Regions from separate parts of the Shewanella glacialimarina genome, predicted to be linked through region 1. Evidence: predicted binding sites of a transcription regulator. Region 1 holds the regulator's gene; the other holds the start of a gene.
What was found. Region 1 encodes MetJ, which represses methionine synthesis genes. Its sites were predicted from a motif close to TAGACGTCTAGACGTCTA; they were not measured.

Region 1 (4,442 bases):
AGCCAGTTGTTGATTCGCGTACGCAAAAAGTTATTGGTTGTGAAGTGTTAATGCGATGGCAACGCCAAGATGGTTCTTTGATGCCTCCAAATCAGTTTATTCCTTATGCTGAAGCTAAAGGACTCATTATCGATATGACAAAAGGCATGCTTGAACATGTTTTCAATGATATTAAAAAATTAGGAGAAAAACGTGAAGCATTGTTCTTCAGTGTCAATATTGTCCCAGAGCATTTAGATAACGATGATTTATATCAGTTATTAAAGAGTGTTGTTGAATCAGAGCTGTTAAAGCAGCATCGAATTTCATTAGAGATTACTGAGCGTTTACCTATTAGCGATCTCGTGTCGGCTCGTAGAATGTTAGATAAGTTTTATGCGTTAGGTATAGATTTAAAATTAGATGATGCAGGCACCGGTTACGGTGGTTTCAGCTATGTACAAAACTTAGGAATTAGCACCCTAAAAATTGACAAAATGTTTGTTGATACGATAGGTAATAAAGACAACTTCAATGCTAAAACGATTGAAGCGATTATTTCATTTGCGAAAACATCAGGTTTAAGCATGATTGCAGAGGGTGTTGAAGACAGTCAACAAGTCGCATATCTCAGTCAGCATGGTGTGTATCTCATTCAGGGTTATGTTTACTCTAAACCACTACCAGCCAAACAGTTTTTTAACTAACAGCGCTTACATTTTTAATCATTAAATACCTTATTTAATTGAATAAGGTATTTTTGTTTTACTTCTCGTTTAATTATATGAAGGAAAAGTATGATTAAACGGTATGCTATAAAATAAGATTTCAGGTCATTTTCATGGATGAAATTATAAACTACCTAATGACTTTATCGTTAACAGCAATGCACTCAGCGTACACAAAATTAACGTTGCTTTGCGGGTTTTATCTTTATCGACTCGCCCAACAATTCGTCCTGCAATGATGTACCCTGCAATGACGGATGGTAGCAGTAACAAGGATAACCAAAGGTGTTTTACTTCAACCAAACCGACTATAGCTAAAATAGCGAGTGCGATCATCGAGCTGAAGATAAAAAAGGCTGATAGTGCCGCTCTAAATTGGCTGGCATCTTTACCCGATAACAAAATGGCCATAGGGGGACCGCCAATGGCGGCAATGTTGCCAAAAATACCTGAAACAGTACCGGCAATAAATAACGTTATCCGATTCACAGGTGCGGACAGTTTAAAAACACTCAATAAAACGGCTGTAAATACAATGCCCGCAATTGCGAGGCCTAATATTGGTTGAGGGGCGAGTAATAGTAAACTTGCGCCTAAAAAACCGCCTGGGATCCTACCCAGTAACGCATATTGCAACCCATTAAACTCTAAGTGGCTACGTTCTCTGAATAAGGTCATCAGTGAAATAGCAAACCCCATCACAATCACTGGCACTGGCACTAACTGAGGGTCGACAATATACAGTAAAGGGCTGGCGACTACGGCTAATCCGAAACCGATTAAGCTCTGAGTTAACGCGCCGCAAAAGATAATGACTGAGGCGAGTAATAATGTGGTGGGATCGATAAATGGCATTACTATGGCTCTAAGTTACTAGCGTGTTTCAACACAAGCATTTTTGTGTTGATTGGTATCAATCGTTTGATCGCGTCTTAAAACAAAATTCCATCAAGATAACTACCCTGACTAAGCAGGATATTCATCTTGATGGAATGAATAGCGGGTGTGAAATACTTAAAAGTGATTAATTACTCTAAGTCTTCCCATTCAATACCCATTTGGTCCATCAATGCTTTCGCTTCACGCGGAATACTGTCTGGCTCATCTTTTGATAAGTCATGATCATCAGGCAATGGTTGGCCAGTGTAAGCATGTAAGAAAGCTTCGCAAAGTAATTCACTATTTGTCGCGTGACGTAAATTATTTACCTGGCGACGAGTGCGCTCATCGGTCAGCACTTTCAATACTTTTAACGGAATTGAAACTGTGATTTTTTTTACTTGTTCATTCTTCTTGCCGTGTTCGGCATATGGGCTAATATAGTCGCCATTCCACTCAGTCATTAACTCACCCTTTACTTTAAATTCGGTGCAGATTTTAAACCCTTAAAGTTTCTAGTCAAATTATTGCTGTGTTTTAGTGCACATTGCAAATAGATTTCTTTATGTTTAGACGTCTAAACGTCTATTTTTGTTGACCTGAGCGGTTCTGTTAGGTAAATTTAGCCATCTAGACATCTCTTTGTGTGTTCGTAATGTTAGGAATCAATCATGACCAAGTCTTGTAAACAACATAGCAATGCTACTGTCGCTGTCCGTCAGGGTATTGAAAGTGACACACAACATGGTGCAGTTGTTCCACCCATTTATTTATCGACCAATTATTCTTTTGATGGCCACAAAAATCCACGTGAATTTGATTATAGCCGTTCAGGCAACCCAACACGTTGTATTTTAGGCGAAGCCTTAGCCAAATTAGAGCAAGGGGCAACCGGGGTGATAACCTGTACCGGTATGGCTGCAATTACCTTAGTGACTCATTTATTAGGGCCAGACGATTTACTGATTGTGCCACATGATTGCTACGGTGGTAGTTATCGCTTATTTACTAATTTAGCCAAAAAAGGTCAGTTTAAATTGGCTGTGGTTGATCAAACTAACGCGGCAGCATTAGCTGAGGCCATCGCTAAAAAACCTAAAATGGTGTGGTTAGAAACGCCGTCTAATCCTTTGCTTCGGGTGGCGGATATTGCAGAAATAGCCAAAGCCGCTAAGCAAGTCGGTGCATTAGTTACCGTGGACAACACCTTTTTATCGCCAATATTGCAACAGCCACTTAATTTAGGGGCTGACATTGTTATTCATTCGACCACTAAATACATCAATGGACACAGTGATGTGGTTGGTGGCGCGGTTGTGGCGAAAGACCCTGAAATCGGCGAGTTATTGCATTGGTGGTCAAATACTTTAGGGTTAACGGGATCAGCGTTTGACAGTTACCTGACTCTGCGTGGTATTCGTACTTTAGCGGTGCGAATTCGTGAGCATCAAGCCAATGCAAAACAGATTGTTGATGTGCTATGTCAAAGCCCTGTGGTCGCAAAGGTGTATTATCCAGGATTAACAGATCATCCTGGACATGATATTGCGAAAAAGCAGCAAAAAGGCTTTGGCGCTATGCTCAGTTTTGAGCTAAAAGGTGGCGAAGCAGAGGTTGTCGCCTTTTTAGATGCGTTAACCTTGTTCAGTGTTGCTGAAAGTTTAGGCGGAGTGGAAAGTTTAATAGCCGTTCCTGCGACTATGACCCATAGAGCAATGGACGCCCAAGCCCGTTTTGAGGCTGGCGTTAAAGATACATTATTGAGACTATCTGTAGGTATTGAAGATAGTGAAGATTTAGTGGCAGATATTGAAGCCGCATTAGCTGCAGTCGCAGCGCTGTAGTTGTCGTTTAAGGAGTAATACATGGCGCGTGGTCATTTACATAAATTTGGTGGTTCAAGTCTTGCAGATGCAGATTGTTATCGCCGAGTCGCCCACATTTTACTGACCCATGGTCACAGCGATGATTTAATCGTTGTTTCAGCGGCAGGTAAAAGTACCAACTTTTTATATAAGCTGCTCAATTTGCGTGAAACCGGTCAGCTATGGCAAGAAGAGCTACAAGTATTAATCGGCTATCAGCAAACCTTAATCGAACAATTATTATCTAATGAGCAAGCACGTGATTTACGTGAGCGCTTGTCGACCGACAAGTCACAATTGATTAGCTTATTATCACTTGAACAGCGCAATGAATATCAAATTAGCCATGTGGTGAGTTTTGGTGAACGTTGGTCAGCAAGATTAATGGCGGCGTTATTACGTGAGTCTGGTGTAGCGTCATCCCATGTAGACGCCTGTTCAATACTTGTCGCTGACGAAGGTGCTGTGCCTAATATTCGGGTAGAAGAGTCGCGAGCCAAAGTGCAGGCTTTATTAGCGGCTCATCCTAATGAGCGTTTAGTCATCACTGGGTTTATTTGTGCCAACAGCCAGGGTGAAACGCTATTGCTTGGGCGTAATGGTTCTGATTTTAGCGCGACATTAATTGCCAGCTTGGCTGATATTGATCGGGTAACAATTTGGACCGATGTTGAAGGGGTATTTAATGCTGACCCGAATAAAATTAATGATGCCAAACTGCTAAAAAGTATGTCTTTGGCTGAAGCCGATCGATTAGCTAGACTGGGCTCTCCAGTATTGCATTCTCGTACATTACAGCCTCTGTTCAATACCGAAGTGAGTTTAGCCGTTCGCTCAAGCTATGCCTCTCACACTGATTTTACATTGATTGCACCCCACAGTTCGTCAGCTAGTGCACCTGTGGTAACCAGTTTAAATGAAGTGGTGTTATTTAGTTTTAAAGCCGCCGCAGCTATAGAGCCTTTGTTAACATTACTGACCGAAGCGGGCT
Region 2 (4,442 bases), 1.5 Mb from region 1:
ATATTGAACGTGATGGTGTTAAATTAGCGCTTACTCAAACCAATAGTTGTCAATATGGACCAATATGGATAGCTGAGAAATATCGTGGTCAGGGTATTTTTACTCATCTAGTTAATCATATTGCTGATGCGGTTAGCAGTAAGGTTAGGTATTTAGTTGCCTATATTGCTGAAGATAATAACCGTTCATTTAGAGCCCATACTCAATATGCTGATATGCAAGTTGTCGATTTCTTTAGTTTTCAACAGCGCGATTTTTACTTGTTAGTTAGAGTTATTTATTGAGATAAAATGCTGAATATACCGTCAAAATTTGATGATTTGTTTGCGCCTTATCTTGGGCTGCGCTTGAGTGCGTTTGATAACGCCAAATTAGTTGTCGCTGTGTTAGCGCAACATCAATATAAATACCAAGCCGCTGAGATAATGTTAATCACCAAGGGCGCAGTTCAATCAACACCGCGTTATGCTGTAAAGTGGTTAGGGTTAACCAATAATCAAGTTGATATTGTTAATGGCTGTGCAGATAACTGCCGTGATATGGATTATTGCTGGATTGATTGTGGCAAGATAAATCAATATGAAGTGGGATTGATCTTAATTGATCCCACTGATGCACAAGGCAATAATATTGTGGTCGTGAATGCAATCACGTTACCGGTAATGACTATGCAGCAAATCGGTTTTATGTGTGTAGAAAGTGCCCATTTTGATCACTGTTGAACCCAGCTTTTTTTGCGTCTAATTTTAACGGTTCGTCAGTTTAAAATTACAGACAATAAAAAACCGCCTAAATGGCGGTTTTTTAATTCACGCTAATCAGTCTTTAGTTAGAAGCCTGCATCAGCACGTAAGATCTCAGCTTTATCAGTTGCTTCCCACGGGAACTCGCTGCGGCCAAAGTGACCATAAGCAGCAGTCTTTTGATAGATAGGGCGAGCCAAATCTAACATTGCAGTTAAGCCATATGGGCGTAGTTCGAAATGTTGACGAACTAACTTGATTAGCACTTCTTCAGACACTTTACCTGTGCCAAATGTTTCAATGCTAATTGAAGTAGGCTCTGCTACACCAATTGCATAAGACACTTGCAACTCACAGCGATCAGCTAAACCAGCCGCAACAATGTTTTTAGCCACATAACGCGCAGCATAAGCCGCACTACGATCGACTTTTGATGGATCTTTACCCGAAAAAGCGCCGCCACCATGACGAGCCATGCCGCCATAGGTATCTACGATGATTTTACGACCGGTTAAACCACAATCACCAACAGGACCACCAATAACAAAACGGCCAGTAGGGTTGATAAAGTATTTAGTATCTTTAGTTAACCAGTGTGAAGGCAATACTGGTTTGATGATGGTTTCCATCACAGCTTCAATTAAATCAGCTTGCTTAACTTCTTCTTTATGTTGGGTTGATAACACAACTGCATCAATACCGACAATTTTGCCATCGTTATAAGCAAAGGTGATTTGACTTTTTGCATCAGGACGTAACCAGGGTAACGTGCCGTCTTTACGTACTTCTGATTGACGCTTAACTAATTTGTGTGCATAAGTAATAGGTGCAGGCATTAACACATCAGTTTCGTTACTCGCATAACCAAACATTAATCCTTGGTCGCCAGCACCTTGCTCAGCAGGATCGCTTCGGTCAACACCTTGGTTGATATCAGGAGATTGCTTACCAATTGCATTCAAAACTGCACAGGAATCAGCGTCAAAACCCATATCAGAATGAGTATAACCAATGTCACGCACGGTTTTACGAGCAATTTCTTCGATATCAACCCAAGCAGAAGTGGTCACTTCGCCACCCACTAATACCATGCCTGTTTTAACATAGGTTTCACACGCAACACGAGCTTTCGGGTCTTGCTCAAGTATTGCGTCTAATACCGCATCAGAAATCTGATCGGCGATTTTATCTGGATGACCTTCTGAAACTGATTCAGAAGTGAACAAGTGCTTTGCCATAGTCGGAAATCTCATCGTTTGCTGATAAAAAATATAAATTTATATACGTCTAGACGTCTATTCTAGTCGAAATTGATTTTGATAACACCCCACTATACGAATTAAAGCGTAGAATTGTGCAATGTTTCATGAAAATGTTAACCAGCAAGATAAGCTGTTTGCTATTCTGTGTAATTAACGTGATGAAATTTAAAGCTTAAGTAGTATTTGATTCGTGATATTTTAACGCGACTGTATATATATTTGGACAATATAAACCCACTAAATAAATTGCCTGAACCAATAATGTCCGCTTTGATGGAAGCTTAATGCCATTATTTTACGCGCTAAATTAGGCCGGTTTATGGTAATTATTAAGCTTTAATAGCCAATCTGAAGTTTGAATTGATACACACGAAAAATATTAATTTGCGTCGCGCCGCCTAGTAGGGGAAAATATGTCTCCACAATTGCCCGCTAGACCTCATTAAACAAGCAGGAGAGAGCATGTCATCTCGTAAAGAACTCGCAAACGCAATTCGTGCGTTAAGTATGGATGCCGTTCAAAAAGCCAATTCTGGACACCCAGGCGCGCCAATGGGTATGGCAGATATTGCTGAAGTATTATGGAATGATTTCCTAAAGCATAATCCAACCAACCCTAACTGGGCTGACCGTGACCGCTTTATTTTATCTAATGGCCATGGCTCAATGCTTATTTACTCTCTATTACATCTTTCGGGTTATGAGCTTCCAATTGAAGAGCTTAAAAATTTCCGTCAGTTGCACTCTAAAACGCCTGGTCACCCTGAATATGGTTATACCCCAGGTGTTGAAACCACCACAGGTCCACTAGGTGCTGGTATCAGTAATGCCGTTGGTATGGCGATTGCTGAAAAAACCTTAGCGGCACAGTTTAACCGTGATGGCCACGATATCGTTGATCACTTCACTTACTGTTTCTTGGGTGATGGCTGTTTAATGGAAGGTATTTCACATGAAGCCTGTTCATTAGCGGGCACATTAGGTTTAGGTAAGTTGATTACGTTCTGGGATGACAACGGTATTTCTATCGATGGTCACGTTGAAGGTTGGTTTACTGACGATACGCCTAAGCGATTTGAAGCATACGGTTGGCATGTTATTGCAGATGTTGATGGTCACGACAGTGATGCCATTCGCGCAGCAATTGAACTTGCTAAATCTGTAACTGATAAGCCAACAATGATCTGTTGTAAAACAATTATTGGTTTTGGTTCACCGAATAAATCGGGTAGCCATGATTGTCACGGCGCGCCATTAGGCGATGCTGAAATTGCAGCCGCTCGTGAATTCTTAGGCTGGCCACACGCACCATTTGAAATTCCTACAGATGTATATAAAGGTTGGGATGCTAAAGAAACTGGCGTCGCCAATGAAAAAGCATGGGACAGTAAATTTGCTGGATATAAAGCAGCTCACCCAGCGTTAGCGGCTGAGTTTGAACGTCGTGTATTAAACGGTGATTTACCGGCAGACTTTGAAGCAAAAGCACAAGCATTCATTCAAGAATGCCAAGATAAAGCTGAAGGCATTGCAAGTCGTAAAGCATCACAAAATTCAATTGGTTTCTTTGGTGCTATGTTACCTGAATTATTAGGTGGCAGTGCTGACTTAGCGGGCTCAAACCTTACGCTATGGTCAGGTTCAAAAGGCATTCAAGACGATGCAGCTGGTAACTATATCTATTACGGTGTGCGTGAGTTTGGTATGAGCGGCATTATGAATGGCGCCTCATTACACGGTGGCTTCATCAATTACGGCGCAACTTTCATGATGTTTATGGAATACGCACGTAATGCGGTACGTATGTCTGCATTAATGGGTATTCAGAACATTTTCGTTTATACCCATGACTCAATCGGTCAAGGTGAAGATGGTCCAACTCACCAACCTGTTGAGCAATTAGCTAACTTACGTATGACACCTAACATGACTGTATGGCGTCCATGTGATGCTGCTGAAACAGCAGTATCTTGGAAGTCTGCAATTGAAACTCGCAAATCTCCAACATCATTAATCTTTAGCCGTCAAGGTCTTAAGGCTCAAGCGCGTAGCGCTGAGCAATTAGCTAACGTAGCTAAAGGTGGTTATGTGCTGGTTGATTGTGAAGGTGTTGCGGACGTTATCTTAATTGCTACCGGTTCAGAAGTGCAGTTAGCGGTTGATTCTGCTGCAGCATTAACTGTCGATGGTATCAAAGTACGCGTGGTGTCTATGCCGTCGACAAATGTGTTTGACAAGCAAGATGCAGCTTACAAAGAGTCTGTATTACCTCGAACTGTGACTAAACGCGTCGCCATTGAAGCGGCTCACGTTGATTTCTGGCATAAGTATGTTGGCTTTGATGGCGATGTTGTCGGCATGACAACCTTCGGCGAGTCAGCACCTGGTGGCGACTTATTGAAGCACTTTGGCTTTACCGTTGATAATGTGGTTAGCA

Region 2: metK (methionine adenosyltransferase) is a predicted target of MetJ. The motif match lies at 2,024-2,041, and genes of this name have one in related genera.

The regions. Positions count from the first base shown of each region.
Region 1 is NZ_CP041216.1:596,638-601,079, forward strand. Features, by position in the region: gene FJ709_RS02390 (EAL domain-containing protein) at 1-686, shown strand, start outside; gene FJ709_RS02395 (sulfite exporter TauE/SafE family protein) at 831-1,562, opposite strand; gene metJ (met regulon transcriptional regulator MetJ) at 1,736-2,050, opposite strand; gene metB (cystathionine gamma-synthase) at 2,258-3,430, shown strand; gene FJ709_RS02410 (bifunctional aspartate kinase/homoserine dehydrogenase II) at 3,452-4,442, shown strand, end outside.
Region 2 is NZ_CP041216.1:3,574,041-3,578,482, reverse strand. Features, by position in the region: gene FJ709_RS15640 (GNAT family N-acetyltransferase) at 1-284, shown strand, start outside; gene FJ709_RS15635 (hypothetical protein) at 291-722, shown strand; gene metK (methionine adenosyltransferase) at 830-1,981, opposite strand; gene tkt (transketolase) at 2,468-4,442, shown strand, end outside.